Regions from separate parts of the Kitasatospora sp. NPDC096147 genome, predicted to be linked through region 1. Evidence: riboswitches for the same ligand, from Rfam matches in the RefSeq annotation. Region 1 holds a riboswitch; each other region holds the start of a gene.

Region 1 (3,264 bases):
GGCCGTCAGCTCCAGCAGCTGCTCCAGGGTGAGCACCGGGCTGGGCTCGGGTGCCTCGGGGTGCTTCCAGGAGCCGAAGTCCATCGCCTCCAGCTGAGCCAGCGTCAGGGCGGAGACGGCGCCCCGGCCGTCGGAGGTGCGGTGCACAGTGCGGTCGTGGACGCAGACCAGCTTCCCGTCGGCGGTCAGCCGGACGTCGCACTCCAGCCCGTCCGCGCCCTCCTCGATCGCCAGCCGGTAGGCGGCCAGGGTGTGCTCGGCCTGAGCCGCCGAGGAGCCGCGGTGGGCGATCACCCGCACCGCGCTGCGGTCGGCGGCGTTCGTCGAGGTCGAGGGCTGGTCACGGGTGTCCACCCGGCCACCCTACGAGGCGCCCGGTGACGCCCGACCGCCGCCACGGGAAACTCCCGGTGAAGTCCCCGTGGCGGCGGTACCGGCCGGCTACCTGCGGGGCTGGACCGCCAGGGTGGCCAGCCCGGCCACCAGGAAGGAGATCAGCGAGGCCGAGGTCCACGGCTGGGCCGTGAAGCCGACCGAGGACTGCAGGTCCTGCCAGAACTCCTGCCAGCCGCCGACCGCGGTGGGAGCGATGAACTGGTAGGCGGCGAAGCCGAGCGCCCAGGCCACCAGCATCAGCGGCCGGGGCGGGGCGTCCTCGCCAAGGTTCCAGCCGCGGCGGCCCGAGCCGAGGAAGAAGTCGGCCGCCAGCACCGCGAACATCGGCACGAAGACCGCGCCGATCAGGCCGAGGAAGGCGTAGTAGGAGGCGGTGAACTCGTCGATGTTCAGCGCCAGCACCGTCACCAGCGCGCCGATCCCGCCGGTCAGCAGGCGGCGGTCCACCGTGGGCAGCAGGTTCTGCACCGACATCGCGGTGGAGTAGACGTTGGCGAAGGACTGGTCGGTCTCCCGGACCACCAGCACCAGCAGGAAGGCCCAGCCGGCCGCCACCCCGGTGAAGGAGGAGAAGATCCGGGTGGCGTCCCCGTCCGACTGCAGCAGTGCCACCACGCCGAGCAGGTAGCACCAGACCTGCGCCAGCGAGTAGCCGGAGAAGGTGGCCCAGTAGGCGGCCCCGGGCGTGCGGGCGTGCCGGGTGTAGTCGGCGGCCAGCGGGACGAAGGAGATCGAGACCGCGATGATCGCGTCGGTCGCGGTCAGGAAGCCGCTCCAGTTCCCGGCCCCCGGGTTCGGCACGCCCTGGCGCACCAGCTGGACGGTGAAGTAGACCATCGCGATGCCCACCGCGATCGTCACGTACTTGCGCAGCACCGCGATCGAGCCGAGCGGCCAGATGGTCAGCACGGTGGTGAGCACCCCGGCCAGCAGGACGAACAGCCAGTGCCAGCCCTGAGTGCCCGTCACCTCCTGCGCGCCCATCGCGATCACCAGCAGCTCGTACACGCCCCAGCCGATGCACTGCGCGATGTTCAGCACCGTCGGCAGGTACGACAGCTTGGTGCCGAACAGGCCGCGCAGCAGGGCCATCGCCGGGGCGCCGGTCCGGGCGCCGATCAGCGCGGCCACGCCCAGCATCGAGGTGCCGATCGCGGTGCCCGCCACCGTGGCGGTGATCGCGGCGGCCAGCGAGAGCTCGGCGCCCTTGACGCCGATCACGGTGACGGCGCTGGTGAAGCCGATCAGGCTGACGCCGAGGTTGGCCCAGAGCGAGAACAGCGCGCGGAAGTCCAGCGTGCGCGGCGGCGCCGTGTCGAGGACCAGCGGCGCCTCGGCTCTCGCGGGGACGTCGTGGACAGGGGAAGGCGAAGCAGCCGTCATGGCCGTAGCTCCCTACGCCGGCATTACCCGGACAGGTTCGAGCGGTCTGCGCTCCCTCGCCGCACGGCCAGCGTCTGCATGGCGTACGGTCGTTCCGCGCACTCTCAGCCTGGACGGTCCAAGCTCCCGCGTGTCAGTTTGGAGCGCCAGGCTAGCCGCCGGGCCGTCGAACACCAAGGCGGGGCCCGAGGAGTGGGATGTCGGGGACGGCTAAGGATTCTCACCAATCCTTCAGGACGCTCCTTACGACAACTGAATCGGACATGCGGAAAACTGTGGCCCAAGGTCCTGTCAGCTATGGAGGTCGTCCGTGAGCACCGAGCACGTGAGTGGGGCCACCGGTCCCGAGGAGGAGCGCACCTCCACGGGGCACGGTCCGGTGGAGCCGGCTGACGCCGGGTCAGCCGCCGCGCCCGCGCCCGCCGACACGGTGGTCTTCGGGAAGGTCGCGCCGCCGCCGGCCGCCCCCTCCTACCTGGATGCGCCGCCCCCGGTCCTGCCCCCGGCCCCGGCCGCGCCGCCCGCTCCGTCCTACCTGGACGCGCCGCCGCCGGCCGTCCCGGCTCCGGCTCCGGCGCCGGTCTCCGCTCCGGCCCCTGCGCCGGTCGCCGCCGAGAACCCGTACGCGACCCCGGCCGCCGCGCCGCCGGCCCCGGCCCCCGCGCCGCCGGCCGCCGTGTCGGCCGCCCCGCTCGGCGAGCCGCAGCCCCAGCCCCACCAGCCGCACCACCCCTTCGGTGCGGGCACCCCGCTCGGCGGCTGGGCCGCTCCGGCCGGCGGTGCGGGCGGGCCCGGTCTGCCCGGCTACCCGGAGTTCCCCGGCGCGCCCGCCCCGGTGCCCGGTCGCAAGCGCGGCGGTCTGATCGCCCTGGTCGCGGCCGTCGCCCTGCTGGCCGGCCTGGCCGGTGGCGCGATCGGCGTCTCGGTCGCCGACCGCGACGGCTCCGTCTCCTCCTCGGGCAGCCGCAACTCCAGCACCACCGTCCAGGCCAGCCAGAACCAGCAGGCGGTCAACCGGGCCCCGGAGTCGGTGGCCGGCATCGCCAGCAAGGCGCTGCCGAGCGTGGTCACCATCAAGGCCCAGGGCTCCGGCGAGTCCGGCACCGGCACCGGCTTCGTCTTCGACACCGAGGGCCACATCCTCACCAACAACCACGTGGTGGCCCCGGCCGCCAGCGGCGGCAAACTGACCGTCAGGTTCTCCGACGGCGCCTCCTACCCCGCCTCGGTGGTCGGTCGCGCCCAGGGCTACGACGTGGCCGTCATCAAGCTCGACAACCCGCCGAAGGACAAGCTCGTCCCGCTCGCCCTCGGCGACTCGGACAAGGTCGCGGTCGGCGACGCCACCATCGCGATCGGCGCCCCCTACGGCCTGGAGGGCACCGTCACCACCGGCATCGTCAGTGCCAAGGACCGCCCGGTGGCCTCCGGCGACGAGACCAGCGCCCAGGCGTCCTACATGAACGCCCTGCAGACCGACGCCTC
Region 2 (3,264 bases), on a different contig from region 1:
GGTGCCGGCGCCCGCGTCCAGGATCACCGGGACGTTCGCGCTCTCCACGATGAGCTGGAAGTTGTGCGGGTTGCGGATGCCGAGGCCGGAGCCGATCGGCGAGCCGAGCGGCATCACGGCCGCGCAGCCGACGTCCTCCAGCTTGCGGGCCAGCACCGGGTCGTCGTTGGTGTAGGGCAGCACGGTGAAGCCGTCGTCCACCAAGGTCTCGGCGGCGTCCAGGAGTTCGACCGGATCGGGCAGCAGGGTGCGCTCGTCGGCGATCACCTCCAGCTTCACCCAGTCGGTGCCGAGCGCCTCGCGGGCGAGGCGGGCGGTGAGCACGGCCTCCCCGGCCGTGTAGCAGCCGGCCGTGTTCGGCAGCACCCGGATGCCGTTGCGGGTCAGCACGTCGAGCACCGAGCCCTGGGTGCCCGGGTCCACCCGGCGCATCGCCACGGTGGTCAGCTGGGTGCCGGAGGCGAGCAGGGCCTGCTCCAGCACCTCCAGGCTGGGGGCGCCGCCGGTGCCCATGATCAGCCGGGAGTCGAAGACCGTCCCGGCGATGGTGAGTTGGTCGTCGGCCATGCTGCTCAGCCTCCCTGGACGGCGGTGAGGATCTCCACCCGGTCGCCCGGGTGGAGCACGGTCGCGGACCACGAACTGCGCGGCACCACGGCCTCGTTGACGGCGGCGGCGACCCCGCCGGGGGAGGCGCTGAGCTCGCTGACCACCAGGTCGAGGGTGGTGGCGGCGGGCACCTCGCGGGGCGTGCCGTTGACGGTGAGGGGGATTGGGCTCGGCTGGTTCATGCGGCGGCCTTCGGGGTGAAGCGGCTGGGGGAGAAGGGGGCGGCCAGCGCGGGCACCGCGCCGGTGGCCAGGTAGTCGGCGGTCAGGTCGGCGGTGACGGGGGTGAGCAGCACGCCGTTGCGGTAGTGCCCGGTGGCGGCGACCAGCCCGGGGAGCGCGGTCGGGCCGAGCAGCGGGGCGTTGTCCGGCGAGCCGGGGCGCAGCCCGGCACCGGTCTCCAGCAGTGGGAGCTCGGTCAGGCCGGGCACCAACTCGTGGGCGTCGCGCAGCAGTTCGTAGACCCCGCCGGCGGTGACGGTGGTGTCGTAGCCCTGCTCCTCGCTGGTCGCCCCGATCACCAGCTCGCCGTCCGCGCGGGGCACCAGGTAGATGTGCTGCCCGCGCACCACGGCCCGGACGTTGCGGGACAGGAACGGCGCGTAGGCGGACGGGATGCGCAGCCGCAGCACCTGCCCCTTGACCGGCCGCACCGGCGGCAGCACGCCGTCCGGCAGGCCGGGCAGCCGGTGGCTCTGCGGCCCGGCGGCCAGCACCACCTGAGCGGCCGTCAGCTGCTCGCCGGAGCCGAGCCGGGCGCCGGTGGCCCGGCCGTCGGTGACGGTGAGTTCGACGGCTGCGGAGCGGATCACGGTGACGTTCGACCGCTCGCAGGCCAGCACCAGCGCGGCGGCCAGCCGGCGGCCGTCCACCTGGTGGTCGCCGGTCACGTGCAGTCCGGCGCGCACCCCGGGGGCCAGCATCGGTTCGAGCCGGCGGGCCTCCCGGCCGGTCAGCCAGTGCGACTCCAGGCCGAGCCGCTGCTGGAAGGCGTGCAGCTCGCGCAGCTCCTCGCGGTCGTCGGAGTCCAGCGCCACCGCCAGGGTGCCGGTCCGGCGGTAGCCGGTCTCCAGGTCGGTGAGGTCGGTGAGCTCGGCGACGAAGTCGGCGTACCGGTCGTTGGAGGCCATGCCGAGGCGGAGCAGCGGCTCCTCGCCGTACTGCAGCTCGGTGACCGGGGCCAGCATGCCGGCCGCCACCTGGGCGGCGCCCCGGCCGGGCTCGGGGTCCACCAGGGTGACGGCGAGGCCGCGTTGGGCGGTGCGCCAGGCGACCGCCAGGCCGATGATGCCGCCGCCGATCACCAGCACGTCGCTCTCGGTGCGTGTCAAAGCCGTGCACTCCCTTCGCCGGAATGACCCGGATCAGGTTCGGACGGTCGCCGGCCGCGTCAGCCCGCCTCTCAGCCCGGTGCGCCGGGCTCCCGTGGATACCGCCCCACCATATCCCCGCCCGGGTCGTCGGCCGAAGGGCGAGTTCACGGAGTGGGCGCGGCCGTGGCGGGCCCCGCTGGTGCGAAGCTCCAAGGTCCGCCGCGGGGTCCGCCGCAGGCCCCGTCGTCAGGTCAGCCGGTGGCGTCGAGCAGGGCCCGGAGCAGGCCGGGGAAGCGGGCCTCCAGGTCCTCGGTGCGCAGGGTGTTGAGCTTGGTGGTGCCCGCGTAGGACTGGCGGATCAGGCCGGCCTCGCGCAGCACGTTGAAGTGGTGGGTGAGGGTGGAGCGGGAGACGGTGGCGTCGAAGGTGCCGCAGCTCATGCCGGCCCCGGACTCGGACAGCTGTGTGACGATCCGCCGCCTGACCGGGTCGACCAGCGCCTCCAGGACCTGCTGCAGGGTGACGTCGGCCAGTTCGGGGTGATCCAGGGTGCGGGTCACGGTGACTCCTCGGGAGGGCGGGTAGGTCCCATCGTACGGCCGGACCGGGCGATGTTCGACTGTCATCGAAGTTTGACGGTGGTCGAAATTCATGGTTCGGTCGTTCCGAGTGCGGATCCGGCAGAAGGAGAGACCGAACCATGGCGCGGCACGTCCAGTTCGACGAGATCGGCGGCCCCGAGGTCCTGACGGTGCGTGAGGTGGAGGTCCGGGCGCCCGGCCCCGGCGAGGTCCGGATCCGGGTGGACGCGATCGGCCTCAACCGGGCCGAGGTGATGTTCCGTTCGGGCGGGTACTTCCTCCGGCCGAGCTTCCCGTCGGGCCTCGGTGCGGAGGCGGCCGGCGTGGTCGAGGAGCTCGGCCCCGAGGTCACCGGCTTCGCCCCCGGCGATCCGGTCGGCGTGGTGCCGGCCTTCCCGCAGAACGTCTACGGCACCTACGGCGACCACGTGATCGTCCCGGCCCACGCCCTGGTGCCCGCCCCCGCCGGGCTGGACCCGGTGGCCGGGGCGGCGGTCTGGATGGCCTACCTGACCGCGTACGGGGCACTGGCCGAGGACTCCCCGGTCCGGCCGGGCGACCACGTCCTGGTCACCGCCGGCTCCAGCAGCGTCGGCCTGGCCGCGATCCAGACGGTCCGTCACCTCGGGGCGGTGCCGATCGCCACCACCCGGGGCGAGGCCAAGCGGAAGGCCCTGCTGGCGGCCGGGGCGGAGCACGTCATCGTCACCGACCGGGAGGACCTGCCCGCGAGGGTCGCGGAGATCACCGGCGGCCGGGGCG
Region 3 (3,264 bases), 170 kb from region 1:
AGAAGCCGTCACCGGCCCGAGGGGAGAGAAGGAACGGACATGGCTGAGCTCTGGAAGTCGCTGCCCTCGTGGGTGCGCAACATCGTCGTCCCGGTGATCGCGGTCATCCTGGCCTGGAACCTGATCTGGTTCGTCGTCGGCGCGGTGACCTCGCTGCTCGCCTTCCTGTTCAAGGCCCTGATCGTGGTCGGCGTCGCGGCCGGTGTGGTGATCCTGGTCAAGAAGGCCGCCAGGAGCTGACGGCACCCCGAACGCGAACGGCCCGGCCCCCTGCCACGGGGAGCCGGGCCGTTCGGCGTCCGCCTCTCGGCGGGCGGCGGGTGACGCGGGATCAGGCCCGCTTGCCCCGGCGGCGCAGCGCGACCAGCACGCCGGCGCCGAGCAGCACGGCGGCGCCGCCGCCGACCGCCAGCGGGAGGCTGGACGAGCCGCCGCCGGTCGCGGCCAGCTCGGGGCCGGCCGACTTGGTGGCGGTCGGGGTGCCGGCGGAGGCGCTCGGGGTGGCCTTCTTGGTCGGCTTGGCCGACGGCCGGGTGTTGACCACGGGCTTCTTGCTCGGGGCGGCGGTCGGGGTGGCGGCCTTGGGGTCCACCACCGTGAAGTAGAAGTCGCCGTAGCCCACGTACTGGGTGCAGGTGCCCTTGCCCCCCGGGACGGCGGGGGCCGGAGCGTCCTTCGGCAGGTACTTGCCGGTGTCGTCGTCGACCACGTCGGAGCCGCCGCTCTGCGAGCCGCCGTACTCGCCGAGCGGTGCCTTGTCGGTGGCGGCCAGCCGGAACTTGACCGTCAGGGTCTCGTCCTTGGCCAGCTGGTACCGGCCGGTGTCGATGATGTGGTCCAGGTCGCCGGCGCCGAACGAGCCGGCCTTCCAGTCCCCGCCCGGCAGCTTGACCTGGACGGTGAACGAGCCGGCCGGCCAGAGGCCGTCCGCGTAGCCGACGTAGAACGCGGTGTCGAAGCCCTGCACGTCCCGGCCGGTGGAGTTGCGGAAGGTCACGGTGGACTCCACCGGGGCGCCGCCCCGGGCGAGGGTGGCCGGGAAGCCCGTCACCTTGGTGTCCAGCTCGGTGTGGCTCTGGATCCCCTTGTAGCAGGCGTAGTCGATCGGCTGCTGGGGCGTCGCGGAGGTGGACGCGGAGGTGGACGCAGAGGGGCTCGCGGAGGCGGAGGCCGAAGGGGACGCCGACGGGGAGGGGCTGGTGGCCGCGGTCGCCGAGGCGGTGCCGGCGCCGAGGCCGAGGCTCAGCAGGGTGGCGGCGGCAGCCGCCGGTATGCGGTGGGAACGCATGGTGGAAGATCCCCCAAAGTCAGTACGGAGGCGGCAATTCGGGCACGCACGGGTGCCGCTGGCCTCGCAGGATGCGGATCGTAGCGTGCCCGGTCGGTCAACAGACCGTCAGGTCTGCTCTGGACCATCCGGAGTCGGACCGCTACGGTGATGGACGTCTTGTCGCAGGCAAACGGCCTGTGGACACGGGAGCTCGGAGCACCGGGCTGAGAGGGCGCTGAAAGGTACGTGCACACCGCGTACCGACCGCTGCGTCGACCGCAGGAACCTGACCGGGTAATGCCGGCGTAGGGAGATAGAGGTCTCATGACCACGTTCGACGCACAGGAGAAGTCTGCCCCGGCCGCGGTGGAGGGCGCCGTCACCAGCGCCACCACGGGCTACCCGACTCCGGCTTGGCGCAAGGCGTACCGCGACGGCTCCCGCCCCGATCTGCGGGTGCCGTTCAAGGAGGTCCACCTCACCAACGGCAAGTCCGTTCCGCTGTACGACACTTCGGGTCCGTACACCGACCCCTCCTACCAGCCCGACGTCCGCCGCGGGCTGCCGGCCCTGCGGGACGCGTGGATCCGCCAGCGCGGTGACGTCGAGGAGTACGAGGGCCGTGAGTCCCGTCCCGAGGACGACGGCATCAAGCACACGTCCCCGCGCGGCGGGAACCTGCGCAACCTGGACGCGGTCTTCCCCGGCCGCCCCCGCCGGCCGCTCCGTGGCCGCGACGGCGCGGTGACCCAACTCGCCTACGCGAAGCGGGGGATCGTCACGCCGGAGATGGAGTTCGTGGCCCTGCGGGAGGGCATGGACCCGGAGTACGTGCGCTCCGAGGTGGCCCGTGGCCGGGCGGTCATCCCGCTCAACGTGAACCACCCCGAGGTGGAGCCGTCGATCATCGGCACCAACTTCCTGGTGAAGATCAACGCCAACATCGGCAACTCGGCCGTCACCTCCTCGATCGAGGAGGAGGTGGAGAAGATGACCTGGGCCACCCGCTGGGGCGCGGACACCGTCATGGACCTCTCCACCGGGCGGAACATCCACACCACCCGGGAGTGGATCCTGCGCAACTCGCCGGTGCCGATCGGCACCGTGCCGCTGTACCAGGCGCTGGAGAAGGTGGACGGCAAGGCCGAGGAGCTGAGCTGGGAGGTCTACCGGGACACCATCATCGAGCAGTGCGAGCAGGGCGTGGACTACATGACGGTGCACGCCGGCGTGCTGCTCCGCTACGTCCCCCTGACGGCCCGTCGGAAGACCGGCATCGTCTCGCGCGGCGGTTCGATCATGGCGGCCTGGTGCCTGGCGCACCACCAGGAGAACTTCCTCTACACGAACTTCGAGGAGCTCTGCGACATCCTGGCCCGCTACGACGTCACCTTCTCGCTGGGTGACGGCCTGCGGCCGGGCTCCACCGCCGACGCCAACGACGAGGCGCAGTTCGCCGAGCTGCAGACCCTCGGCGAGCTGGGCCGGATCGCCCGCGAGCGGGACGTCCAGGTGATGATCGAGGGCCCCGGCCACGTCGCGATGAACAAGATCAAGGAGAACATGGATCTCCAGAAGGAGATCTGCGACGAGGCGCCGTTCTACACCCTCGGCCCGCTGACCACCGACGTGGCCCCGGGCTACGACCACATCACCTCCGGCATCGGCGCGGCGATGATCGCCTGGTGGGGCACCGCGATGCTCTGCTACGTCACGCCCAAGGAGCACCTGGGCCTGCCCAACCGGGACGACGTCAAGACCGGCGTGATCACCTACAAGATCGCCGCCCACGCCGCCGACCTGGCCAAGGGCCACCCCGGCGCCTCGGCCTGGGACGACGCGCTCTCCGACGCCCGCTTCGAGTTCCGCTGGGAGGACCAGTTCAACCTGGCCCTCGACCCGGAGACGGCCCGCGCCTTCCACGACGAGACGCTGCCCGCCGAGCCGGCCAAGACCGCGCACTTCTGCTCCATGTGCGGTCCGAAGTTCTGCTC

The links. A riboswitch is a leader RNA that binds a small molecule or an ion and turns the genes downstream of it on or off. The one in region 1 is predicted to bind thiamine pyrophosphate.
Region 2: another riboswitch for thiamine pyrophosphate. It lies ahead of thiO (glycine oxidase ThiO); the one in region 1 lies ahead of ACIRBX_RS07675 (purine-cytosine permease family protein).
Region 3: another riboswitch for thiamine pyrophosphate. It lies ahead of thiC (phosphomethylpyrimidine synthase ThiC); the one in region 1 lies ahead of ACIRBX_RS07675 (purine-cytosine permease family protein).

Annotation. Positions count from the first base shown of each region.
Region 1 covers NZ_JBIWFX010000002.1:475,956-479,219, forward strand. The annotation lists gene ACIRBX_RS07670 (glycerophosphodiester phosphodiesterase family protein) at 1-354, opposite strand, end outside; gene ACIRBX_RS07675 (purine-cytosine permease family protein) at 442-1,779, opposite strand; TPP riboswitch at 1,772-1,919, opposite strand; gene ACIRBX_RS07680 (S1C family serine protease) at 2,090-3,264, shown strand, end outside.
Region 2 covers NZ_JBIWFX010000003.1:54,343-57,606, reverse strand. The annotation lists gene ACIRBX_RS10780 (thiazole synthase) at 1-567, opposite strand, end outside; gene thiS (sulfur carrier protein ThiS) at 573-791, opposite strand; gene thiO (glycine oxidase ThiO) at 788-1,939, opposite strand; TPP riboswitch at 1,933-2,045, opposite strand; gene ACIRBX_RS10765 (ArsR/SmtB family transcription factor) at 2,173-2,481, opposite strand; gene ACIRBX_RS10760 (zinc-dependent alcohol dehydrogenase family protein) at 2,622-3,264, shown strand, end outside.
Region 3 covers NZ_JBIWFX010000002.1:305,065-308,328, forward strand. The annotation lists gene ACIRBX_RS06885 (DUF5326 family protein) at 40-240, shown strand; gene ACIRBX_RS06890 (LPXTG cell wall anchor domain-containing protein) at 332-1,288, opposite strand; TPP riboswitch at 1,464-1,599, shown strand; gene thiC (phosphomethylpyrimidine synthase ThiC) at 1,595-3,264, shown strand, end outside.